Regions from separate parts of the Lysinibacillus sp. NPDC086135 genome, predicted to be linked through region 2. Evidence: predicted binding sites of a transcription regulator. Region 2 holds the regulator's gene; the other holds the start of a gene.
The links. The regulator CtsR, encoded in region 2, represses protease genes until heat stress. The targets are predictions, from matches to a motif close to ATGGTCAATAAAGGTCAAACA.

Region 1: ACIPKN_RS24965 (ATP-dependent Clp protease ATP-binding subunit) is a predicted target of CtsR. The motif match lies at 2,220-2,240, and genes of this name have one in related genera.

What each region holds. Positions count from the first base shown of each region.
Region 1 covers NZ_JBIVCA010000029.1:21,786-37,073, forward strand. Annotated here, with positions in the region: gene ACIPKN_RS24950 (prolyl oligopeptidase family serine peptidase) at 1-493, shown strand, start outside; gene ACIPKN_RS24955 (metal-sulfur cluster assembly factor) at 547-855, shown strand; gene ACIPKN_RS24960 (Crp/Fnr family transcriptional regulator) at 1,346-2,032, opposite strand; gene ACIPKN_RS24965 (ATP-dependent Clp protease ATP-binding subunit) at 2,303-4,429, shown strand; gene ACIPKN_RS24970 (YjzD family protein) at 4,478-4,672, opposite strand; gene ACIPKN_RS24975 (beta-ketoacyl-ACP synthase III) at 5,980-6,918, shown strand; gene fabF (beta-ketoacyl-ACP synthase II) at 6,950-8,191, shown strand; gene trpS (tryptophan--tRNA ligase) at 8,842-9,831, opposite strand; T-box leader at 10,130-10,364, opposite strand; gene spxA (transcriptional regulator SpxA) at 10,972-11,367, shown strand; gene mecA (adaptor protein MecA) at 11,804-12,472, shown strand; gene ACIPKN_RS25000 (competence protein CoiA) at 12,500-13,774, shown strand; gene pepF (oligoendopeptidase F) at 13,823-15,288, shown strand, end outside.
Region 2 covers NZ_JBIVCA010000011.1:114,055-129,342, reverse strand. Annotated here, with positions in the region: T-box leader at 1-18, opposite strand, end outside; gene gltX (glutamate--tRNA ligase) at 69-1,529, opposite strand; gene ispF (2-C-methyl-D-erythritol 2,4-cyclodiphosphate synthase) at 1,622-2,098, opposite strand; gene ispD (2-C-methyl-D-erythritol 4-phosphate cytidylyltransferase) at 2,387-3,079, opposite strand; gene ACIPKN_RS15555 (PIN/TRAM domain-containing protein) at 3,092-4,177, opposite strand; gene radA (DNA repair protein RadA) at 4,634-6,010, opposite strand; gene ACIPKN_RS15545 (ATP-dependent Clp protease ATP-binding subunit) at 6,399-8,843, opposite strand; gene mcsB (protein-arginine kinase McsB) at 8,833-9,942, opposite strand; gene ACIPKN_RS15535 (UvrB/UvrC motif-containing protein) at 9,939-10,487, opposite strand; gene ACIPKN_RS15530 (CtsR family transcriptional regulator) at 10,502-10,972, opposite strand; gene ACIPKN_RS15525 (magnetosome magnetite crystal formation protein family) at 11,399-11,704, opposite strand; gene ACIPKN_RS15520 (class I SAM-dependent methyltransferase) at 11,824-12,510, shown strand; gene corA (magnesium/cobalt transporter CorA) at 12,558-13,517, shown strand; gene ACIPKN_RS15510 (hypothetical protein) at 13,624-13,833, opposite strand; gene ACIPKN_RS15505 (globin-coupled sensor protein) at 14,128-15,288, shown strand, end outside.

The DNA.
Region 1 (15,288 bases), on a different contig from region 2:
ACAATTATATAATGAATTAAAGAATAAAAAATTATTATTGAATGATAAAATTGGCGTTGCTGGTACATCGATGGGTGGAATTGTAACATCAGGCTGTTTAAAGCGTTATGACTGGATTAATACAGCAGCAGTATGTATGGGTGCGCCAGGATTTCTTAAATTAGCGGAGTATCAATTACAGCAATTCGCTAAAAGCGGTGTGAATTGGCCAATGTCCGAAGAAGAAGTACAACAAACGAATGAGCTTCTTGCTAAATATGATGTCAGTCTAACACCAGAAAAATTCGCAGGAAGACCTGTGTTATTTTGGCATGGGGAATTAGATAAAACCGTTCCTTTTAATGAAACGTATAATTTTTATTTATCTTTACGCAAATACTATGAAAAAAATCCAGAAGACTTAAAATTCTTAGCAAATAAAAGAGCGGGCCATGCTGTGTCTCGAGACGGTATGTTAGCAGCAACTGAATGGCTTGCACAGCATTTGGCATAATAAGATACATCTGCTATGATTAAGTTAACACTGTGACGGAAGGAGAAATACAGATGGATCAAGATATGAAAGACAGCATGTTCGGTGCATTAGAAAATGTAATTGACCCTGAGCTTGGTATTGATATCGTCAACTTAGGTTTAGTATATGATGTAGAGTTAGATGAAGAAGGTGTAGCAACTGTTACAATGACATTAACTTCTATGGGTTGCCCGCTTGGACCTGTTATTGTTGATCAAGTGAATACAGCTTTAGGTGAGCTTCCAGAGGTAAAAAGTACAAATGTCAACATTGTATGGAATCCACCTTGGTCAAAAGATAAAATGTCACGCTATGCAAAAATGGCATTAGGTGTACGCTAAGTCCACTTAAAGCACGATAAAAAATCCCTGCTTATAACAGTAAGCAGGGATTTTTGCTGTTTCTGTTCCGAGCTACTCACCAAACAGAAGAAACTTATAATAATGACACTATTGTACATCTGGTGTTGCGGATACTACGCTTTCGCACAGAAAAACATTATTGTTATAGTTTATTGTTTTATCACTATGAAATTTAGTAACATACGCTATGAGATGTGGTTGATTGTAGTGGAGGCTGGGCGACTCCTCAGGGATCAGCAATAGAGGAACGAAGGCTAAAAGCATCACATCCTGTGATAACGCCTTCGTGACCAACATCGTGTTGGCCCGAGACCCTGGAGCGAGCAACGCGAGTGAAGCGGCTCATCGGACGCCCCCAGGAAAGCGCCCAGCCGGAACGGAAATCAACCCCTCGCTTTGCTGGAGCCACGCTTTAATAGCACAAAATCCCCGCTTATTACGGTAGGCGGGGATTTCGTATGTAAGTGTATTAATCAATACGACATATTTGTAACGGACAATTTTCACAGGCAATTTCATCCTTTAAAAATTGTAGATCGTGAATAGTTATATAACCTTTTTCGAAGGAGACGATATTGTGCTTCTTTAAGTCATTAAGCATGCGATTAATCATCTCTCGACTCGTTGCACATAAATTAGCGATTTCTGTATTTGTTAATGGGATGTCAATATAAATTGTGTCATTTTCTAAAGACTTACCATAAGTATTCGAAAGACGGATGAGTGTTGAAAATAAAGCGCCCTTTTTACCATTTAAAACTAGATCGCGCAAACGACTTTGATGCTTTAAATTTTCTGTTTGCAACCACTTCATATATTCCACCATTAAATTAGGTTGTTCTACTAGTAAAAGTTCCAATGATTCACGGCTTAGAACATATAAACTAGAGGGTTCTAAAACTTTAGCAGTCATAGAATTATACGTAAGGTTACAAAATAATGAGCCTTCTCCAATAATACTATCAGGACCACAAATACGAATGGTTAATTCCTTCCCATTCTCCGTTTCCTGGCTAATCGAGATAGCTCCTGTTTTTATATAATAAATTTCTTGCGCACGTTCGCCCTCTAAAAAAATTTTACTATCCTTATTTACTTTAATAAAAACACCGTGCTTTTGAAAAAGATCGTGAAATTTTTCTTGTATATTATCCATTATAACCATATTTCCAACACATCGCTTTCTTTTTGTGAAAAATTGTCAATTCTTACAAAAGGATGGTGAGCAATTTTGATACTAAATCTAAGAAACATACTTTATTATAACGTAATTTTCCAGTTATAAGGGGATAAATTTTAGGGCTAATTCTTTGCGGAGGTTTGTCGTGTGTTGTAAAATAAAGTTAGTCAAAAAAGGTCAAACATTTTTGTGAAACAGAGTGGCGAACGGGATTCCGCTTAACATTATTGAAAAGGAGTGCTAAATATGCAATTTCAACAAACTAATGACAAAAAACCATTAGAACAATTTGGACGTAATTTAATTGAAGAAGTAAAAAATGGAAAAATGGACCCGGTAATCGGCCGTGATGAAGAAATTCGGAATGTTATTCGTATTTTAACACGTAAAACGAAAAATAATCCTGTTTTAATAGGTGAGCCGGGGGTTGGTAAAACAGCAATTGTAGAAGGGTTAGCCCAACGTATCGTAAAGGGCGATGTGCCTGAGGGGTTAAAGGATTGCATACTGTATGAGTTAGATATGAGTGCTTTGATAGCAGGTGCTAGTTATCGTGGACAATTTGAAGAGCGCTTAAAAGGTGTTTTAAAAGAGGTAAAAGACTCAGAGGGGCGCATCATTTTATTTATAGATGAAATTCATACGATTGTTGGTGCAGGTAAAACGGATGGTGCGATGGACGCTGGGAATATGCTGAAGCCAATGCTTGCACGAGGTGAGCTACATTGTATCGGGGCTACAACATTAGATGAATACCGTATGTATATTGAAAAGGATCCTGCTTTAGAGCGTCGTTTCCAACAAGTACTTGTACGTGAGCCATCTATTGAAGATACCGTTTCCATTTTACGCGGCTTGAAAGAGCGCTTTGAATTACATCATGCAGTACGCATTCATGACCGTGCGATTGTAGCAGCAGCAGGCCTTTCAGATCGCTATATTACAGAGCGTTTCCTGCCAGATAAGGCTATCGATTTAATCGATGAAGCATGTGCGATGATTCGAACAGAAATTGATTCCATGCCACAGGAATTGGATGCAGTAAAACGCCGTATTATGCAGCTTGAGATTGAGGAACAAGCACTACGTAAAGAAAAGGACGAGGCGAGTAAAAAGCGATTAGAGCAACTCAGTGAGGAATTAAAAAAGCTGAAAGAATCTTCTGAGGGCATGCTGAAACAATGGGAAACCGAAAAAGAAGTGTTACATGGCATTCAGAAAAAACGTGAAGAACTTGATAAATACCGCCGTGATTTAGATGAAGCAGAAAGTAAATATGATTTAAATAAAGCAGCCGAACTACGTCATGGGAAAATTCCTACGCTTGAAAAGGAAATTCAAGAGATGGAAAAACAATTTGAGAATGGTACAGAATCACGTATTTTACGTGAAGAGGTAACAGCTGATGAAATTGCATCTATCGTTTCACGATGGACAGGGATACCGGTGACGAAATTAGTAGAAGGTGAGCGTGAAAAATTATTGCGCTTAAAAGATACATTGCATGAGCGTGTAGTCGGACAAGATAATGCTGTACAACTTGTTACAGAAGCGGTATGGCGTGCTAGAGCTGGTATTAAAGACCCGTATCGACCAATTGGTAGCTTTTTATTCTTAGGGCCAACAGGTGTTGGTAAAACAGAGCTTGCGAAGGCACTAGCGGCACAGCTGTTTGATTCTGAGGATCATTTTATTCGCATTGATATGAGTGAATATATGGAAAAACATAGTGTATCACGTCTTGTAGGGGCACCTCCAGGCTATATTGGCTATGAAGAAGGTGGTCAATTAACAGAAGCTGTTCGCCGAAATCCATATTCAGTAGTGTTATTAGATGAAATTGAAAAAGCCCACCCTGATGTTGCAAATATTTTACTGCAAATATTAGATGATGGACGCATTACGGATAGCCAAGGTCGTATGGTCAACTTTACGAACGCAGTGGTCATTTTAACTTCTAACATTGGCTCAAGCTATTTAATGGAAGCGAAGGAAGACGATGTTGCAGTTGAGGATTTAGTGATGGCTGCACTACGTCAACACTTTAAACCAGAGCTATTAAATCGTATGGATGATATTATTATGTTCCATGCACTATCGGATGAGCATTTTACAGCTATTGCATGGAAATATATCGAACAGCTTGTCAAACGAGTTGCAGAGCAAGACATTACTTTACAAGTAGAACAAAACGTCGTTGATTGGGTTGTAGAACAAGGAGCAGATGCTCAGTTCGGCGCAAGACCATTAAAACGCTTCGTGCAACGATATATTGAAACAGCGGTTGCGAAAGAGTTGCTTCGAGGTGAAGTATTACCAGGAGAAACATTGCAAATTAAGATGCATAATGGTCAATGTATCGTTGAAAAATAACGAAAAAACCTGTTTCGCATTGAGCGAAACAGGTTTTTTCTAGTTGAATTAATGATTGTCTGCAGCTTCTGGAGTTGACTCATTTGGAATAATTGCACCGATAATGAAAATAAGAATTGTAAATACAACTGATGTAACAATAGCAGTGTTGATATCAAAATCTGCACCAAGTACAGAGCCTACTACGTAGTTTAACATTGAAACTAGTAGGAATGACCATATGAATGTTACGATATATCGCATTAATTTCACCTCAACCGAACTTTTTTATATCATTATCATATCATAACATAAATCGAAAAAAAAAAAACCTTTTCTGTGAAACATGGCGAAATTGTCACAACGATAATCCTACTTTTGTACTTTCGTGCAATTTCATTGGTATCAGCGAAATTCGAAGACGTCGTAAATGCTGATTGCTAGAGAGTCGTGGTTGTTTGAATTTGGAAAAATAATCGATTGGTTCATGTCACCTTTCGATTTCCAGTTTCACGAAGTGTATCTTTTCGTTGATTCTACTTTAATGTAGAACATGATTTTTTCGTTATTGTTGGCATGTATAATTATTATCATTGTTTTAATGAGTGAAGAAGTTATAGAGAAAAAGAACTAGTGAAGAAAAGGTTGTAGTATTAGAGTTCATACTCACTGCAATTTTATTTTATGGTGAAAAGGGCTAGCATATGGTTATCTTTTATTCAAACTAATGTTGAGTTCTAACGTATCTCATACCGAATTGGGTCATCTGTGCGTTGGTCATTTTTGATTTGAAACTTTTTTACATATCATTCGTATTATAACTAGACAATTCGAATTGATAGAACTGAAAAAAGGGAGAAATGAAATTTTGAACCATTGAATGAAACAATTACTTTTTGTGATTTACTTAATTACCATTGCGGATGCGTATTACTCAACGTTGTTTATTGAACCGAAAGCACCACCGCAACACCAGACCATTAAAGCGTCAGCCATAACGTTGATACAACTACGGTAGCAAACCTAACAAAAAGAAATGTACAACACGTCGTTTGAAACCTTCTGTACTGCAACACATCAAGCGATTTCTTCAGAGCATTAAATGTTCCAAAGAGAATATGATCCTTAACGACCTATTAGAGAATAGATTGGACATACGCAGATTCATGCGAGAGCCACCTTTCATCTTTTTACGATATCGACTTTTACGTTGTTGATAATTTATATATGAACAAAGCTAAAGCTGCAGATTTATTGCAGCTTTTTTTCATTAACCGCCATTTTTAAATTTTTCAGCTTCACTTATCCCCAAAAGTTTGCTTTTTCTTGCATCAGCTCTAAAAGTTGGAGATGACATTTGTTAAATCGTATGCAATGTATATAAGTTGATTTACGTTCCAGATGGGTGATTCCTTAGGATTTATCGGATGCCCCAAGTCGGAACGGAAATCAACCCCACGTTAGTAATGAGGAACGTTAAATTTAATTCATCTTGCACCTCTCCTTCGTTATGAGTTATAATTAAGACCAGTTACTAATAATTGATAGTAAGAAAGCAGAGGGGTTGCTAAATGAACGCTGGTATTATAGGAATTGGCAAATACGTTCCGGAGAAGGTCGTTACAAATTTTGATTTAGAAAAAATGATGGACACTTCGGATGAATGGATTCGAACTCGCACAGGGATTGAAGAACGCCGTTTTGCAGCAGATGACCAAGAAACTTCAGATTTAGCAGTAGCTGCTGCAAAAGAGGCTATTGCAAAAGCAGGTATTACACCAGAGGAAATAGGCTTAATACTTGTAGCAACAGTAACACAAGATCAAAATTTTCCAAGTGTAGCATGTATGGTTCAGGAGCAAATTGGAGCAGTCAATGCAGCTGCGATGGACCAAGCAGCTGCTTGTGCAGGGTTTATATATAGTTTAGTGACAGCAAAGCAATTTGTAGAATCAAATGCTTATAAATATGTCTTAGTAGTAGGTGTTGAAAAGCTGTCGAAGGTACTTGATTGGGAAGACCGAAATACCGCTGTGTTATTCGGTGACGGTGCAAGTGCAGCAATTGTTGGTCCAGTATCAGAAGGTAGAGGTATTTTATCATTTGAGCTTGGAGCTGACGGTACAGGTGGAAAGAATTTGTATTTAACACAGCAGGATACAATCGCTATGAATGGCCGTGAAGTATTTAAGTTTGCAGTTCGTCAAATGGGTGAATCTGCTGTAAACGTTTTAGAAAAAGCAGGTTTAACAAAAGACGACGTAGATTTTTTAGTGCCGCATCAGGCGAATATTCGAATTATGGAATCTGCTCGTGAGCGTCTAGAACTACCACCGGAAAAAATGTCGAAAACGATTCATAAATATGGTAATACATCGGCAGCGTCTATTGGTATTTCCTTGGTAGATGAGCTTGAGGCAGGTAAGATTAAAGATGATGATTTATTAGTACTTGTTGGATTTGGCGGTGGCTTAACATGGGGTGCCGTTACAATTAGATGGGGAAAATAAAAAACGAAAAATGCTTGAGGGGAGTAAGACAATGAGTAAACGACGAGTAGTAATTACAGGAATTGGCGCAGTTACACCACTAGGGAATAGCATCGAAGAAACATGGACTAACATTAAAGCAGGAAAATCTGGCGTTGGCGAGTTAACACGTTTAAATAAAGATCTTTTCGCAGCGAAAATAGCCGCTGAAGTGAAAGACTTCAATATTGAAAAGTATATTGAACGTAAGGAAGCTCGTAAAATGGATCGCTTTACACAGTATGCCTTAGCAGCGTCTATCATGGCGATGGAAGATGCACAATTAACAATCGATGAAGAACTAGCACCACGAGCAGGTGTCTGGATTGGCTCTGGAATCGGTGGTATGGAAACATACGAACAACAATTTTTAACATTCCAAGAGCGCGGAGCAAGACGTGTAAGTCCATTCTTTATTCCAATGATGATTCCAGATATGGCTTCAGGCCAAGTGTCGATACACTTTGGGGCAAAGGGCATTAATTCTTGTTCAGTAACTGCTTGTGCTTCAGGTACAAACTCCATTGGGGATGCTTTTAAAGTAATTGAGCGTGGCGACGCAGATGTTATGATTTCTGGTGGTGCAGAGTCGCCAATCGTTACGATGGCAGTAGCAGGCTTCTGCGCAAATACTGCATTATCTTTAAATACAGATCCAGCAACAGCTTGCCGTCCATTCGATAAGAATCGCGATGGTTTCATCATCGGTGAAGGTGCGGGTATTGTTATTTTGGAAGAGTACGAGCACGCAAAAGCACGCGGTGCAAAAATCTACGCAGAAGTTCTTGGCTATGGTGCAACAGGGGATGCGCATCATATTACCGCTCCAGCTCCAGAAGGAGAAGGTGCTTCTCGTGCAATGATGCAAGCTTTAACTGATGGAGGCGTAGAAGCTTCACAAGTAGACTATATTAACGCACATGGAACAAGTACACCATATAACGATTTATTTGAAACACAGGCAGTAAAAACAGTCTTTGGTGAACATGCCTATAATCTTGCAATGAGTTCTACAAAATCAATGACAGGTCACTTATTAGGTGCAGCTGGTGGTGTTGAAGCTATTTTCACAGCGCTAGCACTTAAAGAAGGCATTTTACCACCGACTATTAATTTAACAGATCCAGATCCAGATTGTGATTTAGATTATGTACCGAATGAAGCTCGAAAAGCAGAGATTAAATATGCTATGAGTAACTCACTTGGATTTGGTGGACACAACGCTAGTCTACTATTCAAAAAAATTGAGGAATAATTAAGTAAAACTATAATCAGTGGGGATTTCATCATCCCTACTTTTTTTATTATTAAAAATTAGAGTGTCATGTCAAAAGATACATGCTATGTAAAGTGGTTGATTGGAGCGGAGGCTAGGCGACCCCTTGGGGCTCATCGGACGCCCCCAGGAAGCTTTGCTCTGTGCGAAAGCGAAGCGGCAGCTACAAAGCGCCTAGCCGGAACGGAAATCAACCCCTCGTTTTGCCAGAAGAACCTTACGTTATTTGATATGATCAACAAAAAAAACGTCAGCCTAATTTACATGGCTGACGTCTTTTTTTATAGTTTTGTGAATAGATGATAATTAAGAAGAAATAGAAAGGATGTCCTTATCTTGTTCCGACTCTTTTTATTTTTAATGAGCTATGGCTTATTGATTCTCTCAGTAGGGAATCTCATTTTGTATTTGAATTATCGGACGCTCGGATATTCCTGGCTAGTAGTTTTTAAGTTCATGGCACAAACATCAGCATTTTATATGGCCATTGGATCAGCCGTTGTGTTATGCGCTGTTGTGCTTGATCTTGGTTATGATAAAACTATAATTGAAAAAGATAAGATGTAACTCTTAAGTTACTCTCTTTTTGGCCAAGCTCTTACAATCATCTTTATGATAAAGTCTTCTTTTTAGCGACGTGCACGACCAAGGCCCATTGCTTCTTCCATGCGTTTTAATGTAGCACTTGCAATTGCATTTGCCTTTTCAGCACCTGCATCTAAAATAATATCTAATTCTGAGGATTCTACCAAATTATAGAACTTCTCTTGAATTGGTGTTAGGTGATCAATAACCGTTGCTGCCACACCTTGTTTGAAACCACCATAGCCAACGCCTTCGTATTTTTTTACAAGATCGTCAATAGATACGCCTGAAATCGCAGATTCGATTGTTAGTAAATTAGAAACACCAGGTTTATTTTCCACATCAAATGCCACAAAACCATCAGAGTCAGTAACAGCCGACTTAATTTTTTTCTCAATATCTTTCGCTGAATCTAAAAGCTTAATTGTCGCTTTTGTATTTGGATCAGATTTACTCATTTTCTTAATTGGTTCTTGTAGTGATTTGATACGAGCCCCTGCTTTTGGTAATTGAATTTCAGGAATCGTTAAAACGTCACCATAACGTTTGTTAAAGCGCTCTGCTAGATCACGAGTAAGCTCTATATGCTGCTTTTGATCATCACCGACAGGGACAATGTTTGTATTATACAAAAGGATGTCTGCCGCCATTAATGGTGGATATGTTAGTAGAGCGGCAGATACGCTTTCCTTACCGTGAGATTTATCCTTGAACTGTGTCATACGTTCAAGCTCTCCAATCGATGCGACACATTGTAGCATCCAGCCTGCCTGTGCATGTGCTGGCACTTCTGATTGAATAAATAATGTAGATTTTTTAGGATCGATGCCAGTAGCGATATACGTAGCTGCTAGATTGCGAATATTTTGACGTAATTCCTTTGGATCTTGTGCCACTGTTATTGCATGCTGATCGACGATACAATAAACAGCATCACCTTCATCTTGTAATGCAGGGAATTGCTTAAACGCACCTAAATAATTCCCTAGAGTTACAATACCTGTTGGCTGTACGCCTGAAAAAATAGTTGTCATTGTCATTTCCTCCTTGAATTCAAGTCCCTTATTTTTACATAAACGACAAAATGAAGAGTCGTCACCAAAACGTGTGGTTGATTTCCGTTCCGACTGGGCGCTTTCCTGGGGGCGTCCGATGAGCCGCTTCACTCGCGCTGCTCGCTCCAGGGTCTCATCTGTGACGCTAATCCCCAAGGAGTCGCCCAGTCTCCACTACAATCAACTTTTCGTAATAGACGTTTTAATAAAAGTCATTCACAATTCTTGGTGATGAACCGAAATAAAAAAACATCATGCGTCCTCATTAGTTCTCTAATGAAGGGACGAATGATGTTTGAATCCGCGGTACCACCCAGCTTGCCTAAACAGGCCACTCTACTTCGTAACGTGAAGGGGACGAGCTCTGCTAATAGACTTCGGTAAGGAAACTAAGCCGTTCACAAAGCTAACTCGGAAGTCCATTCCAAATGCTTACACGATCTGTTTGCAGCAACCACAGACTCTCTAAACGTGTAAAATGCAAATGTACTACTCTTCGTCAGCGTTTTTTATTTAGTTCAATAACCGTCTTCCATCTGTATAGATGAGGTGAACTCACCAAAGACATAATTGATTGATTGCAAAAAATTATATTATAAAGGCTCAGTGAAATGCAAGTGCGTAAAGTCAGACTTTTGGCGGTGTTCATTATTGAAAAAAAATTATATGCTATTATCGCTGGTTTTTTTTATCTATTCAGCATCCCTGGAAAGCGCCAGTTGGAACGGAAATCAAACAAACGTTATGGTGATGGGGCTATTTATTTGAAAATGCAACCAATATTAGTAAATATACGTCTATATTGTACGCACTGAACTGACAATATTCTCGTTTAAATTTTTTAAATGAGAACAAAAATAATCGGATATGAGTGTTTAAAATGTGCTACGAATGGGAATATTATTAGTAGCTCATTTAGATATACCAAGAAGTAACTGCTTTGAAAAGTTATATAAAAAGACAGAAAATTTCGTGGGATAGGGTTATTCTTTTTTTTATTGGAACTATATTCAAACATCACAGAGTACTGTATAATGGTATGTAGATTACATTACATTAATTCTAATTTAACACACTGGTTTATAGATAATGATTAAAAGGAAAGGATGTGTCAGTATGATAGTAACTTTATTTACATCACCAAGTTGTACGTCTTGCCGAAAAGCGAAAGCATGGTTAGAGGAGCATGAAATCCCGTATACAGAACGTAATATATTTTCCGAACCATTAAGCATTAGTGAAATTAAAGAAATTTTACGTATGACAGAGGATGGTACGGATGAAATTATTTCAACTCGATCAAAGATTTTCCAAAAACTGAATGTTGATGTTGAAAGCTTACCATTACAACGTTTATATGAGTTAATTCAAGAGTATCCAGGTTTATTACGTCGTCCAATCATTTTAGATGAGAAACGTTTACAAGTTGGCTACAATGAGGATGAAATTCGTCGTTTTCTACCTCGTAAAGTTCGTGCGTATCAATTACAAGAAGCACAGCGTATGGTGAACTAATATCTCCATATTCTGCACAGAATAAGTATTAGATGTTACATATGCATCAAGCATATTGTGACATCTATTTTTTTGTGTTTTACTTATGTAAAACCTTCTATATAAAGTATAATAAATAGTAGGGAAAAGTCATATATTTCCGTAAAGTATGTTAAACTTGATTTTAACTTAATAGTTTACTACAATTTCAATAATTCAAATATCTTCTGTTGAAACGGTGTATATCCTTTTCATTTTATGACAGAACAGCATACAATATAATTAGAGACAACTGTGGACAATAAAATTTTGATTTCGGTTGCTCAATGGTTTTACTGTAGTGTGGTCAAAGGTTGAAAAACAAAAACGGAGTATGAGGTTAAAAACAATGAATAAAAGCATACTAATGAAACAAAACTGTTTTTCGACAAATGACAGTGAAGGGAGATGAGGTCTAGTGGACATCGAACGTGTAAACGAAAATACACTCAAGCTCTTTATTACGTACAATGATATAGAGGATCGCGGCTATAGTCGTGAAGAAATTTGGTACAATCGAGCAAAGGGTGAACAACTTTTTTGGGATATGATTGATGAAGTAAACACTGAGGATTACTTTGATGTAGAAGGTCCTATTTGGATTCATATCAATGCGTCTGAAGTAGGCTTAGAAATCATTGTCACACGTGCACATATTTTAAAAGACGGTGAAACCTTAGATGGTTCTTCGCAATTTGGCGAACACAAAGAGATGTTTGCCCCATTTGAGGACGTTGGAGAGGATCTTCTCAGTCAACTAACTCAGTTTGGTGACTTAGATGAGTCAGAGTTATTTATGGATACAGATATTTATGTTTATAAATTTAAAGATATTGATGAGTTAATCCCTGTAGCGAAACGCATGACAGATGAATTAGTGGATTCCTCATTATTTAAATATGAAAATTGGTACTATCTGGTAGTTGACTTCACAAACGCAAATGAAGAACTAAATCATCACGATAGAAATGCCGTTATTAAAGAATTTTTAATACCATCAAATTTCACAATTCATCGCTTAGAGGAATATGGCGAAAAAATTATGGAAATCAATTGCTTTGAAACAGTACGAAAATATTTTATTTAAAGTATTGAGTACTTGAATTGGAGTGACTTGACTGTAAACAAACTTGGTGATTATCAAGTTTGTTTACAGTCTTTTTATTTAGAAATTAAAAAGATAGCAATTTTTAAATTTCAAGAAAAAGCCGTTCTTTATTTGTTGCTTTTAAAACACTCCTTTACAATTAATCGAAAAGGAGATGATTTTATGCTTATGGCCTATAACGAGCTTCAGCAGATTTTCCTCCCATACGAGTATTCAAGGGAAGCATTACAACGATATAGGCGGCAGATGAAATTTTATTGTCCCCAATGCCAACAGCCTGTCCAATTAAAGATTGGCCAATATAATATCCCTCATTTCGCTCATATTGCTAATAGTAGCTGTGAGCGGTTATTTGCAGAGGGTGAATCAAAACTTCATTTACAAGGAAAAGTACAATTATTTGAATGGCTGAAAAAACTCGGGCATACAGTAAAGCTTGAGCCTTATTTACAGAAACTTGCACAGCGACCAGATATGCTTTTAATAAAGGAGAGACAGCAAATTGCTATTGAATTTCAATGTAGCACAATTTCACATGAAAAGTGGCAATTGCGTACATCTGGATATGAGAAAAATTCTATACAGCCATTGTGGCTTTTTCAAACACCTCAAAAACAATCTACACAAGGTATTCAAAAAATTTCTATTTCTCCAATTATGCAAAAGATAATAAATGTCACAGCACAAGGCTTGGCTTATTTGGTGACCTATGATGCAAACACTTCGAGGTTTATTTATTGGACGAATCTTCTTCATGTTCAGGGGCATACTTTTATAGGCAAAGTACAGGAACTGACGATTAACAAGCAATATTTCCCTTTTTATGAGCCTAAGCCAATTACGAAAGAAGAATTTCAACTTTATTGGCAGCTTTATAAAAAGCATTGTAAACAATTCGTATACCAACGATTATTACTTCGTAAAAATGGGGTACAAGATTCATTTTTACGAAGTAATTATGAGTTACGCTTTACTTTAACTGCAATGCCTGATTACGTAGGTGTTCCGGTAAAAAATGCAGAAGCGATACCGATGTTTTCTATTGAGTGGCAAACGATTTTCCTTTATTTTTGTCGTCAATTACAATTAGAACCTCATGAACTAGACGGGAGAACTATTCGATCGTTTTTAATCGAACAAAATGTAGAGGTAACAAATCAAGCGGTACAAGCAATCAAAAATTACGGAATGGTGCTGGCGGAAAGTTATGAAAAAAATCGTTTTTCTGATATTTGTGAGCAAATGTACGCACATTTATTTGCAATTGCCACAATATACTGAGAAAATATGAGAGTATAGGAAAAGATAACATATTAAGGGGGCTGGCACATGGCTAGTAATCAAATTTTAGTAAGAAACGAAGTTCCAGAAGAGTTAACTTGGCGCTTGGAGGATATATTTGCAACTGACGCACTTTGGGAAGAAGAGTATAAAGAAGTTGGAGAAATGGCAAAAAAGGCATCTAGCTATGCAGGTACTTTAAAAAATGGAGCAGATGCGTTATTAGCAGTTCTAACTTATCACGATGATATTTACCAACGTACAATGAAGCTTTATACGTATGCTCATATGCGTTATGACCAAGATACGACAAATAGCTTCTACCAGGATATGAATAGTCGTATTCAAACATTAGCAACTAGTATCTCAGCTGCTCTATCGTTTTTAACACCTGAGATTTTATCATTGAGTGAAGAAACAATAGAACATTACTTAGCAGAAAACAAAGACTTACAACTGTACAAGCAATCTTTAAAAGAAATAACGATGGCACGTCCGCACGTTTTACCAGCAGAACAGGAAGCATTACTTGCACAAATGTCTGAGGTTACAGGTACTGCTTCCAATACATTTAGTATGTTAAACAACGCAGATATAGTCTTCCCTAAAGTGAAAAATGAAGATGGAGAAGAAGTGCAACTAACACACGGTAACTATATTAAGTTTTTAGAAAGTAAAGATCGCACTGTTCGTGAAAATGCCTTTAAAGCAATGTATGAAACTTACGGTAACTTTAAAAATACGTTTTCGACTACAATAACTGGCAATGTTAAAAAGCATAATGTAAACGCGCGTATCCGTAATTATGATTCTGCACGCCACGCAGCAATGTCTAACAACTTCATTCCAGAAAGTGTTTATGACCAATTAGTAGAAACAATTCATAAGCATTTACCAGCTATGCAGCGCTATATCTCATTACGTAAGAAACTTTTAGGTGTGGACGAACTGCATATGTGGGATTTATTTGCCCCACTCGTTAAGGAAGTCGATATGAAAGTCACTTACGACGAAGCGAAGGATATTTTAGTAAAGGCTTTAGCGCCACTAGGTGAGGAATATCAAGGCATTGTTCAGGGTGGTCTTGATAATCGTTGGGTGGATGTCTTAGAAAACAAAGGGAAACGCAGTGGTGCGTACTCTTCAGGTGCTTATGGAACGAATCCATATATTTTAATGAACTGGCAAGACAATATTAATAATCTGTTCACACTAGCTCATGAATTTGGTCATAGTGTACACAGTTATTATTCACGTAAAAATCAGCCGTTTGTTTATGGTGATTATTCTATTTTTGTGGCTGAAGTAGCTTCGACATGTAATGAAGAACTGTTAAATGATTATTTACTGAACACAATTGAAGATCCACAACAGAAAATTTATTTATTAAATCATTGGTTAGATGGCTTCAGAAGTACTGTTTTCAGACAAACAATGTTTGCTGAATTTGAACACCTAATCCACCAAATGGATAAGAATGGTGAATCTTTAACAGCGGAGCGTTTAACAGAGGT
Region 2 (15,288 bases):
CCTTATCAACGCTTTCTCAATGTAAATACATTTTACAACGAACTAATAAATTGTCAATCAATTTCTACTTATTGTGCAAATTTTTCTACACGGCCAATTGTTTTCTGTTTGCCAATTAAGCAAATCGCGTTAGGTAGTTCTGGACCATGCGTTTCACCTGTTGTTACGACACGGATTGGCATAAATAGATTTTTACCTTTGTGACCTGTTTCTTTTTGAACAGCTTTAATAGCCGCTTTGACAGCTTCAGGCGTAAATTCTTCTAAACCTTCAAGTTGTGCTTTAAATGCAGCCATTACCTCAGGTACTTGCTCACCTGCTAAAACTGCTTTTGCTTCTTCATCATATTCAATATGATCGTTAAAGAATAGGCGAGATAGTTCTACAATTTCAGCACCAAAGCTCATTTGATCATGATAAAGTGCGATTAAATCTGTAGCCCATGCACGTTCTTCTTCTGTTAACTCTTCTGGTAATAAACCAGCTTTTTGTAAGTGCGGTAAAGATAATACCACTACTTCTTCTAAAGATAATTTTTTAATGTATTGGTTATTCATCCAAGTAAGCTTTTGTTTATCAAACATAGATGGTGATTTTGAAAGACGTTTTTCATCAAAGATTTTAATAAATTCCTCTTTTGAGAAAATCTCTTCTTCTCCTTCAGGAGACCAACCAAGTAATGCGAAGAAGTTGAACATCGCTTCAGGTAAGTAGCCTAAATCTTTATATTGTGTGACGAATTGAATAATGGATTCATCACGTTTTGATAATTTTTTGCGGTTTTCATTAATGATTAATGTCATATGACCAAAGCGTGGATATTCCCAGCCGAATGCATCAAAGATCATCATTTGTTTTGGTGTATTCGATAAATGCTCTTCACCACGGAATACATGCGAAATTTCCATAAAGTGATCATCTAGCACTACCGCATAGTTATACGTAGGGATACCGTTCGCTTTTACAAGAACCCAGTCACCAATATCTTTTGACTCAAACGCTACTTGTCCACGTACTAAGTCTTCAAATTTATATGTTACATTTTCAGGTACGCGCATACGAATTGTATATTGTTCACCAGCAGCTTCTTTAGCCGCAACTTCCTCTGCTGATAAATGACGACAAGTACCATCATAAGTTGGAGCTGCAACACCTCGTGCTTTTTGTTCTTCACGAGACGCTTCTAATTTCTCAGAAGAACAGAAGCATTTGTAAGCCAAACCTTGCTCTAGTAGCTTCTCAGCGTGTTCTTTATAAATATCAAGACGTTCCATTTGACGGTAAGGTGCATATGGTCCACCAATATCGATCGACTCATCATACTCTATACCTAACCATTTTAAATTATCTAGCTGAGATGCTTCTCCGCCCTCTACATTACGCTCAATATCTGTATCCTCAATACGTACGATGAATTTACCGTTATGATGTTTTGCATATAAATAGTTAAATAACGCTGTACGCGCTCCACCGATATGTAAGAAACCAGTAGGGGATGGCGCGTAACGAACACGAACTTCTTTCGCCATAATTAAAAGCCTCCTAAATTTTCGATCAAAAAATTGACTTTGTTCATTTTACCACTCTGTTACAGGAAATAAAAGCGCTTTAGAGCCTGCTTTTATTTCTTAATCAATAGGATTGTCGCCATCGCAGCAATCCCTTCCTCGCGACCTGTAAAACCTAAACGCTCAGTTGTTGTTGCTTTTACATTCACTTGAGAAGGCTCTGCATGAAGCAATTCAGCAATACGATTTTGCATTTGTTGAATATACGGCGCCATTTTCGGACGCTGTGCCATAATCGTACAATCCACATTACCTAGAACATAGCCCTTATCCTCAACAATATTCCAAATATACTCTAATAATTTCGCTGAATCAGCATCCTTGAACGCGGGATCTGTATCTGGGAAATGACGACCGATATCTCCCTCACCAATTGCCCCTAACGCTGCATCTGTTACAGTGTGCAATAAAACATCAGCGTCGGAATGCCCTACTAACCCTTTTTCATGAGGAATTGTTATACCACCAATAATTAAAGGACGTCCTTCTTCAAATGCATGCACGTCAAATCCTTGTCCCACTCGAAACATATGATTTTGAAACTGTCTAATAAGATAAATAAAACAGGAAAATCCACCAACTGAAGCTCATTCACTTCAAAAAATATGCAGACTTAAAAAGCTTCTACTCAGCTTATAAGGCAGCCTCATTCACCTTCCTTCACTTATATATTTACTCTATATTATACCCTCACATTTTAACATATTTCCTAGGAAATTGAGTCGGTAGTGAACAGTACTGTGAATTAACATCAAAATATAGCAAAATGTAAAATCTCATCAGCAAATTATAATGCTGATGAGATTTTTAGTTTGTTATTATAATTTTTTTAAAGCACGTTTACGCAATATCGCTTCACCGAAAACTAAATCCTCTTGCGTCGTCATCTTTACATTCTCGTAGCTACTTTCCACAATATGCACCTCATGTCCGAGACGCTCAACAAGCATTGCTTCATCTGTGCCAAGGAAGCCTACCTTCTCAGCTACATCCTCTGCCTCTACAATCAAATCAAATTGAAATGCTTGTGGGGTTTGAATCATCCATAAGCTTTCTCGATCAATAGTCTCTTCAATAACACCATCGCGCACTTTTTTCATCGTATCCTTCGCACGAACACCCGCAATCGCAGCGCCAAAGTTATACGCACTTTGTACAAGATTCGCAATAATATCATGCGTAATAAACGGACGCGCAGCATCATGCACAAGCACAATACCAACCTGCTTCATTTCTTTCATGCACGAATGGACGGAATGCTGTCGTTCTGCACCACCATCAGGTAAACCTTTAACTTTAGTAATTCCATACCTCTCTAGCATTTCTTGAATAAATATACGCTCTTCCGGCTTCACTGCAAGCCAAATACCTGTACACTGGCTATCCTGTTCAAAAACCTCTAGTGTGTGTATGAGGATTGGTTTTTCTAAAAGATTTAAAAACAACTTATTTTGCCCTGCACCCATTCGCTTTCCGCTTCCCGCAGCAGGTAACACTACTTCATATTGCACATTTCCCACTTCCTAGTCATCCTTTGGTTTAGCAAAAATCATACGACCCGCTGATGTTTGAAGAACACTCGTTACGGTTACTGTAATTGCCTGTCCTATATAGCTACGTCCCCCTTCAACAACGATCATTGTGCCGTCATCTAAATAGGCAACCCCTTGATTATGCTCTTTGCCATCTTTAATGACCATCACTTGCATATCCTCACCTGGAATAACGACAGGCTTTACTGCATTTGCTAAATCATTAATATTCAGCACTTTAACGTGGTGGAGCTCACAAACTTTGTTCAGGTTAAAGTCGTTCGTAACAATTTGTGTATCGTGCCCCATTTTCTTTGCAAGGCGTACTAGTTTTAAATCAACCTCTTGCACATCCTCAAAGTCCTCTTCAGTAATCTGTACCTTCGTCATACGTTCATCTTGTAATTTCTTCAAAATATCTAAGCCACGGCGACCTCTTGTACGCTTTAATGTATCCGAAGAATCAGCAATATGCTGAAGCTCAGTAAGGACAAATTGAGGTACAACTAGAGTACCTTCTATAAAGCCTGTTTCAGAAATATCTGCAATACGACCATCAATAATAACACTAGTATCTAACAGTTTATAGCTTCCTCGCGCTTCTTGAGGCTCTACACCTTCCGTTAATTTTTTCTTCGCATTATTACCACGTAACGTAAATAGCTGGATTAATTCATCTCGCTTTTTAAAGCCTACACGGAACCCTAAATAGCCGAGCACAAATGACAGTATTATTGGTAAAACCTTTGTAAATTTCGGTAAATCCATACTATCAATTGCAAATCCTAAGAAATAAGCAACGATTAGTCCGATAATAAGGCCAAGTGTACCAAATAATAAATCCCCAACAGGTACTTTAAATAGCACCTCTTCCATCCAACTAAGAAGCCTTACGAAGTAATCTGAAAAGGCAAACGATAGTGTAAACAGTAAAAGCGCTCCTAAAGCTACTGATACGTAGGGATTATCAAGCCAAGGATTAGATGATAAATGAAGCAATTCGTATAATGGCGGTAAGAAAACAAGGCCTAATGCTCCTCCAATCAGTAAAAAAGCAATTTGAACAAATTTTTTCATAAACTGTCACCTCCCATTTTTAATATATAATTATACATAGTTTACTGTAGAAAATCTTTTATGAACCCATCAAAGTATCATTAATATCTCTTCTTGTGATCGACCATTTCGATTCTAATGAAAGAGGAAAATCAATTATTGAAATCCTTCACACTCAAATTAGAAATGCTTAAGCATCTGCTGGACATTAAAGAAGCCTTTTCACAGACGTTATCTTAGACGCCGTTTCCCCCCTTAGAGTTTCCTACCTTCTATCTATGAATTACAAAAGCTTGCAAATCAATTATGCCTCGGCATAATTGCGTCCGGAATCGGCTTTGTGCATGCACAAAGAACTCCTTGCCGATTTCCGTGACATCCGCCGGAGGCTTTAATTTACTTCAGCGGGTGTTTGTACACCCGCTGAAATAAATTAAAAGTGCATGTCAGAACATTGTCCAACATGCACAAGCTTCTTTATAGCTCTCTAAAGCAAGCATTCAATGCATCCTTTATCGTTTCCACACCAACTATCTCAATACCTTGTGGGAAATCCCATCCACCTATATTCGAAGCCGGTATGAAGGCCCGTTTAAATCCGAGCTTTGCTGCCTCAATCACACGTTGTTCAATACGAGATACACGACGCACCTCGCCTGTCAAACCTACTTCCCCAATCAAGCAGTCCGTTGCTCTGACAGCTTGATCCTTAAAACTTGAAACGATGCTTGTCAACACCGCTAAATCAATTGCAGGCTCATCAAGTTTCACGCCGCCAGCAACTTTAATATATGCATCTTGAGCCTGTAACATGAGGCCCATTCTCTTTTCAAGAACAGCCATAAGCAGTTGTACACGGTTTTGATCGACACCTGTTGCCATTCGTTTTGGATAATTAAAACTTGTTGGTGTTACAAGTGACTGAATTTCAACTAGAATTGGCCGTGTACCTTCCATTGAGGCTACGATTGTTGACCCTGCCGCTCCCTGTGAACGCTCCTGTAAGAACAACTCAGACGGGTTTAACACTTCCTTTAAGCCCCCCTGAAGCATTTCAAAGATAGCAATTTCATTCGTAGAGCCAAAACGGTTTTTTTGGCTGCGTAAAATACGGTGATTATGATGTCGTTCTCCTTCAAAATACAATACCGTATCAACCATATGCTCCAATATACGTGGCCCTGCAATTTGTCCCTCTTTTGTTACATGTCCAACTAAGAAAATTGCAATTCCCTTTGTTTTTGCAATTCGCATAAGTTCTGCTGTACATTCACGCACTTGTGATACACTACCAGGTGCACTCGTTACCTCCGGATGAAAAACAGTTTGAATAGAATCGACAATAACAAACTTTGGCTGCACATCGTCAATGGTCTGATTTAAAAACTCTAAATTCGTCTCAGAATATATATACAGCTCCTGTGATACCACCCCTAAACGTTCTGCACGTAGCTTTGTTTGACGGATGGATTCCTCACCAGAAATATAAAGCACACGATGCCCTTTATTCGAAAGCAACGCAGATACTTGTAATAACAACGTCGACTTCCCAATCCCAGGATCTCCCCCAATTAATACAAGAGAACCCGGCACGATGCCTCCACCTAACACTCGGTTAAGCTCACCCATTTCTGTTGCAACTCGTGATTCCTCAGCTGCTTCAATTTGCATAATAGGGAGAGCCTTTTGGGTAACCGTAGCAGAATGTTGGAATGCACCACGTGGCCCTTTCGCGACCACCTCCACCTCTTCAACCATCTTATTCCATTCCCCACACCCTGGACATCTTCCCATCCATTTTGCGGATTCATAGCCGCAGCTTGAGCATACAAATTTTGTTTTTTTCTTCGCCAAAATGCATCCACCTCGAATATTTGTTCTTATATATATTGTACATCAATTTAAGCCTTGGCGTAATTTCGTCCGGATTTTAAATTGTGCCCGCACAATTTATTCCTTTTAAAATCCGTGACATCCGCCGGGGGCTTTGGGCCAACGTGATGTTGGTCACTCAGTCGTTGCCACAGGACGTGGTACTCTTAGACTGAGTTCCTCTATTTCAGTAGGTGTTTGAATACCCTCTAAAAAGGAATCACATTTGCATTCATCTCACCACCTTCAGAGGTGGGAGTCTTCTTCTAAATGACGATAAAAAAGAACAGCTTGGCACTATAGCCTGGCTGTTCTTTTCAAATAAACATTTAATGGGCAGATGGAGGACGAAAGCCCCCACTGTTGAAGATTATTTAGAAGTAGAAACTTCCTCTTTTTTCTTCACAACAAACTCTTCATTCACGTAATCAATGATAACTTGATTACCCTTCTCTACATTGCCTTTCAGCAGCTCTTCCGATAAACGGTCTTCTACTTGTTTTTGCAATGAACGACGTAGTGGGCGAGCACCGTATTGAGGATCGTAGCCTTCCTCTGCAATTTTCTCGAGTGCCGAATCCGTTAACTCTAAGGAAATGTCTTGCTCTTTTAGACGTTTTGTTAAAGCATTCGCCATCATTGCGACGATTTCTTTTAAATGTTCTTTTTCTAGTGAGTGGAAGACAATCATTTCGTCGATACGGTTTAAGAACTCTGGACGGAATGCTTTTTTCAATTCCTCGAGCATTGTACCCTTCATATCTTTATACTTCGTATCCGTACCACCTACATTAAAGCCAAGGTTTTTCTGATATTTTAAAGCATCTGCACCGACGTTTGATGTCATAATAACAACGATATTGCGGAAATCGACCACTCGACCCTTAGAATCTGTTAAACGGCCATCTTCAAGTACTTGAAGTAAGATATTGAAAACATCTGGATGAGCCTTCTCAATTTCATCTAGTAATACTACTGAATACGGTTTACGACGAACCTTTTCTGTTAGTTGACCGCCATCATCAAAACCTACATAGCCTGGAGGTGAACCAACTAAACGTGAAGTCGAATGTTTTTCCATGTACTCAGACATATCAACGCGAATCATTGCGTCCTCATCGCCAAACATAACCTCAGCTAGTGCTCTTGCAAGCTCTGTTTTACCAACCCCTGTAGGGCCTAAGAAAATAAATGAGCCAATTGGTCGTTTCGGATCTTTCAAACCAGCTCTTGCACGACGTATTGCGCGAGAAATTGCCTCTACTGCTTCTCCTTGACCTACAACCCGTTTGTGCAACTCTTCTTCAAGTTGTAATAACTTAGAAGATTCTTCTGACGCAATTTTCGAAACTGGAATTCCAGTCCACATAGATACTACCGCTGCTACATCATCCACTGTCACTTTTGACTCGGCTTTACCCTGTTCTTCCTTCCAATTTTTTCTTGTAGTTTCGATTTCATCTTTTAGCTTTTGCTCTGTATCTCTTAATGATGCTGCCTTTTCAAATTCTTGACCTGAGACAGCTGCATTCTTTTCAGAGCGCACATTTTCAAGCTTATCTTCAAGTGCCTTTAAGTTTGGTGGCACTGCGAATGAACGTAAGCGGACTTTAGAACCGGCTTCATCGATTAAGTCAATCGCCTTATCTGGTAAGAAACGATCAGAAATATATCGATCACTCATTTTTGCTGCCGCTTCAATTGCTTCATCAGTGATTTTCACACGGTGATGTGCTTCATAACGATCGCGTAAGCCTTGAATAATTTGAATCGCTTCTTCTACAGTTGGTTCATCAACTTGAATTGGTTGGAAACGACGCTCTAATGCCGCATCCTTCTCAATATATTTGCGATACTCATCTAGTGTCGTTGCACCAATACATTGAAGCTCGCCACGTGCTAAAGATGGTTTTAAAATATTTGATGCATCTATGGCACCTTCTGCACCACCTGCACCGATCAATGTGTGCAATTCATCGATGAATAAAATAACATTTCCTGCTTGGCGAATTTCATCCATTACCTTTTTCAAACGGTCCTCAAATTCACCACGATATTTTGTTCCAGCAACAACTGTCCCCATATCAAGTGTCATAACACGTTTATCACGAAGAATTTCTGGGACTTCATTATTAATAATTTGCTGTGCCAAGCCTTCAGCAATAGCTGTTTTACCAACACCTGGCTCCCCGATTAATACAGGGTTATTTTTTGTACGACGTGACAGAACCTCAATAACACGTGTAATTTCCTTGCTTCGACCAATGACTGGATCTAAAGTGCCTTCACGAGCAATTTGCGTTAAATCACGCGCAAGGCTATCTAATGTAGGTGTATTGGCAGCCTGTGCAGCTTGTTGACCAGATTGAGCATTATCGTTATTGCCTAATAACAATAGCACTTGCTGACGAGCCTTATTCAATCCGACACCAGCATTATTTAATACACGGGCCGCTATACCTTCACCTTCACGAATAAGCGCTAATAGTAAATGCTCTGTGCCGATATAGGAATGACCTAATTTACGTGATTCATCGACTGATAGTTCTATTACCTTTTTAGCACGAGGTGTGTAGTGGACAATTGGACCAACATCTTCTTTACCTTTCCCTACAAGCTCTTCAATACCTGATTCAATCATTTGAGGACTAATATCAATGGCTTCTAATGCTTTTGCAGCAATACCGCCACCTTCACGGATAAGCCCTAATAGAATATGCTCTGTTCCAATTGATTCGTGTTTCCAACGAATTGCCTCTTCTTGTGCAAGCTGTAATACTTTTTGCGCGCGTTGTGTAAAACGATTAAACATCAAATGAATCCTCTCCTTTTCTCCGAATAATAGGCTTACTCATATTTTCTCGAGATAGTGCCTCACGAAGCATTTCCGCTCGTACGCGATCTCGCTCAGTAGGTGGCAAAACGTCACCTGCGTAATTCTGTAAAAATCCAGGTTGCATACTAACTACGCATTCGTTTAATTTAGTCGCTTTAATACCTTCAATTAACCGTAAATCTACTCCTAAACGAACATTGGAAAGACAGGTAGCAGCTTCCTCACTCGTTAAAATTCGAGCATGTGTTAATGTCCCTAAAGCGCGGTATACACGGTCTTCTAAGGCAAGCTCTGCTTTTTCCATTAACTTACCTCTTGCATGTCGTTCTTTTTGAATTATTTTTTCAGCGACACTTTGGATATCGGCTATAATATCATCCTCTGTTTTCCCTAGTGTAATCTGATTTGACACTTGGTAAACATTCCCTATATTTTCACTACCCTCCCCATATATTCCTCTTACCGTCATTCCTAATCGTGTCATCGCATTAATGATTTGATTCATCTGACCCGTAAGTGTAAGGGCAGGCAGGTGCATCATGACAGATGCTCGTAAACCAGTACCAATATTTGTTGGACAACTTGTTAAATAACCAAATGTATCTCGAAATGCGTAAGGCAAAGCTTTCTCTAAGGTACGATCAATTTTATTGGCTTGCTCGTATGCCTTTTGAAGTTGAAAACTCGCTGTCATACATTGAATGCGTAAATGGTCTTCTTCGTTCACCATAATGCTAGTTGATTCGTCATCAGATAAGAGCATGGAGCCAACTCGCTCTTTTTTTGCAAGCTGAGGACTAATCAAGTGCTTTTCCACAAGTATTTGACGCTGTAAAGACGTTAAGTCTTTAATAGCAAAATATGAATAATTTTCTCGAAGTTCTGTACTATCCTTGATTGCATGTGTAACTGCCTGTTCCACCTGTAATGCTTCATCCTCTGTAAAGGCTAATGGAAAACGATAACCATCTAAATTTCGAGCAAGGCGAATGCGTGTACTTATGACAATATCTGAATAATCGTCCTCTACACTCATCCATATCGGTGTAGCACGCTCTAAAAATGACTCAATCATCACGACACATCACCACCTTCAAATTGTAGCTGCTTCTCAAGTTCCTTCGCTTCATCACGAAGCTTTGCGGCCTCTTCAAATTGTTCTTCATCTACAGCAATCTTCATACGTTTACGAATATCTTCAATTTGCTTTTTGATAACATAGACATTGTTTCGGGCACCGGGCATTTTTCCTATATGTTGAGGACCAGCCTGTATACGGTTAAAGAGCTTCGGTAAGTGTTCACTAAAGGTGTCATAGCAGCTAGGGCATCCAAATTTACCTTCTTTTAAAAATTGTTTATACGTAAATCCACATTGTGGGCATGTTTGCGGTTGTGGTGGTGCCTGCTGTTTTTCACCCGCTTGTTGTTGCTGCCATGTAGGGGAGCCAAACCAATTGGATAATAGCTGCTGAATAGATATTGGCTCCTGCTTAAATTCAGCATGAAATGGATGGAACTGCGAGGCACAGACGTCACAATAATGATGCTCTACTTTTTGACCATTTTGAACTTGTGTTACGGTAACTGTCGCATTACGCTGCTTACAATGTTCGCATATCATTCCCATCACCTCTTTTATTTTTGCCGTTCATATTTAATCGTTGTTAGCATCGCTTGTAAAATTCTTGCTCGAATGATATCCCGTAACGGGAGTTGCAAATCAATAGTTGAGCGATCAACTGCTGCTAACATTAATTTCGCTTCTCGCTTTGAAATTACCTGCTCATCAATTAGTCGATACACTAAATCTTCTGCCATTGTTTGCGATGCCCCACCTTCTATTTGCGCGAGGACATCATCGATCAAATCAATTTGTGAATTCGCGCGGACACGTAAAATTCGAATGTATCCACCACCACCACGTTTGCTTTCAACAAGGTAACCTCGTTCGACAGTAAATCTAGTATTGATTACATAATTTATTTGTGAGGGCACGCATTGAAATTTATCTGCGATTTCACTACGTTTTATTTCAATATGCCCTTCTCCACCTAATTCAAGCACTTGCTTTAAGTAGCCTTCTATGATGTCTGATATATTACGCATTTTAGGAATACACCTCGCTTACTTCACTGACTTTGACTATCTTTGACTTTCTTTGAGTATATTATACAAAACGCTTGAAAATAATTGCAATTAATTCGCACTTAGAAAAAATCAATTATGCCTATGCCGAGGAATAATTGCGTCCGGAATCGGCTTTGTGGTTAGGCCAGCAGGATGTTTTTTGCGCGAAAGCGAGCGTCAGCAGCTTGATGCAGGTCAGTTAGCCGTTATCGCATGGAAGCGATGATTTTAGGCTAACATCCTTTATTAACCTCCTTTGCGATTGACATCCGCCAGAGGCTTAACTTATTTCAGCGGATGTTTGGACAACCGCTAAAAAATAAGTTTCTTAGTTATAAGGTACCCTTTTCAGCTATAGAAAAAACGCAAGCATATGCAACTAGCATATACTTGCGTCTATAAAAATTATACCCATCGACCAACTATTGGATAACGCCAAGGCTCATCAGATAGAGCCTTCACAATACCGATAATTGGCGCAATAAAATACATGATACCAAAAACAATTAAGAACGGTATACCAATAAGTAGGAAGCTTAAAATCCCCGAAATTGTAATTAATACCCCCATCACAACTTGGAACAATAAGGCTTGCACGGAAATACTTTTTACCTCTTCATCTGAGCTAATTAAGAAAAATATAATCGGTACTAACCATGGCGCAAAAAACGCACTTGCGTGTATGATTACCTTAGACCATTTAGTTTCCATTTATACCAATCCTTCCATTTAATTTTTTATTTTATGTACTACTATTTACGGACCTATCCCTTAAATAGTTTCAAATATAAATTTGATTTTAAAATTTTTTGAAAGGCATGTGATAACCGATGGAATTTAATAACAAACTTGTAAACGAATACGAAAAAGGTATTCGTCGCACGCTCCCTAGCTATGATGCAATGCTACGTTTGACACAAACCTTTTACCAATCTGCGTTACATGAAACAGCTGAATTTTTAGTAGTTGGCTCCGGAAGCGGCAATGAGATTTTACAGCTTGCTGAGAAAAGTCCTCATTGGTCATTTGTTGGTATAGATCCGTCAGAAGCGATGCTACAAATCGCTGGTGAACGTTTAAAATCTCTACCTAATAATATTTCTTTATATCAAGGAACTATACTGGATACTCAGTTACCTGCAGTGAAGTTTGATGCAGCAAGCTGTGTATTAGTACTTCACTTTATACAAAATGATCAAGAGAAGCTTGCAACATTAAAAGAAATAGCGAATAATTTAAAGCCTGGTGCTCCCTTTGTCCTGGTCTCAAAATATGGGCAGCAAGGTTCCTTAGAAACTGAGCTACAATTTGATTTATGGCGTGCTTATTGGCTACAGCATACAAAGCTAACACCATCGGAAGTAGCGGAAATGGAGAAATCCATACGTTCTCTTTCATTTATGCGTGAAGAGGACATTTTATCACTATTACAGCAGGCAGGTTTTACAAAACCATCTAGATTCTTTGCGACTACTTTATTTGGTGGTTGGATATGTTATAAAGAAAGTTTGTTGTGAAGATATATACCTGTTAAGTTATAATTAACAGAATTGAGGTGAATGCTGTGATACGTACAATTGGCATTACAAAAGACCAAAAGCTTATAAAGGATTTTCCGCTTGAAGATATACACAAAAACGAATTTGAATGGTACTGGGTCGATTTTAATTGTCCGACCGATGAGGAAGAACTACTGTTAGATACATTTTTCCATTTTCACCCACTTGCTATAGAAGATTGTTTAATGCGTTTACAGCGGCCAAAGCTCGATTTTTATGATGATTTCCATTTCTTTGTTATCCAAAGAGTTAACGAAGAATTAACAGCTGAAGAAGTAAACATTTTTGTTTCTAATAAATTTATTGTCACATTTCATAAAAATTCAGCACCGGAGATAGATCGAGTACAAATGATGTTAGAAAAACAGCCAAAGAATTGGGAACGTGGCACAATATATTTAACATACCAGGTAATCGATAAAATCGTTGATAACTATTTCCCACTTGTCTATAAGATTGAGGATCATTTAAATGCACTAGAAGATGAGCTTACCTATCAAAGTAACCCCAACGCTATGAAAATTGTGTTTGAATTCCGTAGTGATTTGCTTGATCTACGTCGCACCATATTACCAATGCGTGATCTATTATATCGTATCCTTAACTCTTACCGATTTTCACTAAAAAAATCAGAACGAGCTTATTTCGGAGATATTTACGATCATCTGCTTAAACTCACCGAAATGATCGAATCCAACCGTGAGCTCACTGCAGATATGCGTGATAGCTATATGGCGATGAGCTCTAGTCGCATGAATGGCATTATGATGACCTTAACAATTGTTTCAACAATCTTTATTCCGCTAACATTTATTGCCGGTGTTTATGGAATGAATTTCGAATATATGCCAGAGCTACACGGGAGATTTAGCTACTTTATCGTACTCGGAATTATGATTTTTATCGCTTTATTTATGCTGGCAGTCTTTAAGCTTAAAGGCTGGTTCAAATTATTTAAACCTTAATTCCTTCGGGACCATCGTCATCGATGACGAGAAGAGCCCGCGCAAAGCATTTACTCGGACAACATACTAAAGGCACCTAAGATTTTTCTAAGGTGCCTTTCCACTGTCAGTAAGGACCACGATCATCAATTTTATCTTCGCCTTGCTGTGGAAATAAAAAGTAAGCGAGTACCCCAGATACTAATGGTGCACAGATAGTAATTAATAGTTGATCTAAGTCTGGTACTTCAGCATAGTAGTTTCTTAACATGTAAACCGAGCCAATCGCTACAATTACCATAACCGGAATAACAAATTTGAAACGCTTCTTTTCCATGTAAACCTCCTCAAAACTATTGTTACGTTCAATCTAAACAGTTCGTATTTTACAGGTTTCCTATTTCAAATTCAATTTACCTATTACCTTTTTAATAGTCTATTTCATGACTTTTAATCGACGGTCGTCTATAATGCCTATAAAAAAATAAAGAAATACACTAAAATTTTAACCAAATTTACGACAAAAAATAGTAGAATAGACTAAATACCATATATTCCGAAAAATTAACAAACTAAGCAATTCGATTTTTTATATACTACTATGCATTTATAAAGAATGGAGCAAAAGACAATGAGTTGGTTTACAAAAAAGAACGATTCTAGCTACTCAATTACATTAGCACCTGAAAATTATAAAAACAATGTACAATTGGATGTATCAAACTATCCAAAACTTCAAAAACAGTTGCAACTTTTAGATTTAACAATTGAGGATTTAGCCATCATTAAACAACTACAACCTTTAGCTAAGGATTTAGTTCCTGAAATGGTGGATCAATTTTATGCAGCTATTAGTTTGAGCCAAGATTTGTTAGATATTATAAACAGAACGTCACAAATCAATCGTTTAAAAGTTACTTTACATAAGCACTTGAGTGATATTTTCGAAAGTCATATTAACAACTCTTATATTGATGAACGGAAGGCAATCGCTGAAACCCATGTTCGAATTGGTCTACAATCAAAGTGGTATATCGCCTCATTCCAGTCATTAACAACGACATTTACACGCTTTACAAATGAGTTGGATTTATCGAAACATGATGCCATACGTGCTATCAATGCCTTCTGCAAAATCATTAACTTCGAGCAGCAGCTTGTAATCGAAGCCTATGAAAAAGAAGAGGAACGCATTCGAGCAGCAGCTGATGACACAAAACACGCACTTGTCACTACCATTCAAAAAACGGCAGAGGAGCTCAATGGGATTAGTGAAGAAACAGCAGCTTCTTTATTAGTCATTTCTTCTCAAACGGACGATATCGCAGTAGCGACTAAGCAAGGCTTATCCTTCGTTGCTGATACACAGGAAAAATCCAGACGCGGACAGCAGCAGCTACAAGATCAAAATGATTTAATACAAGTTATTTTGCAAAGTGTAAACAGTCTCGAAGTTACGATGAACCAGTTACGCACATCTTCTCAAAAAATATCAGAGATTGTAGGGCTAGTTACAGGAATTGCCGATCAAACCAACTTATTAGCATTGAATGCTTCTATCGAGGCAGCCCGTGCAGGTGAGCATGGTAAAGGTTTTGCTGTTGTAGCAGAGGAAGTTCGTAAGCTTGCAGAAGAGACAAAAAATGCTGTACAAAATGTTTCTCATCTCATTAAAGAAACAGAAAGTAATATTACAACAATGTCTAATTCAGTTATTAACGTGGATCAAAAGATTCAACATAGCGTAGATACACAAAACAGTTTATCTAAATCATTTAATGATATCGCCGAC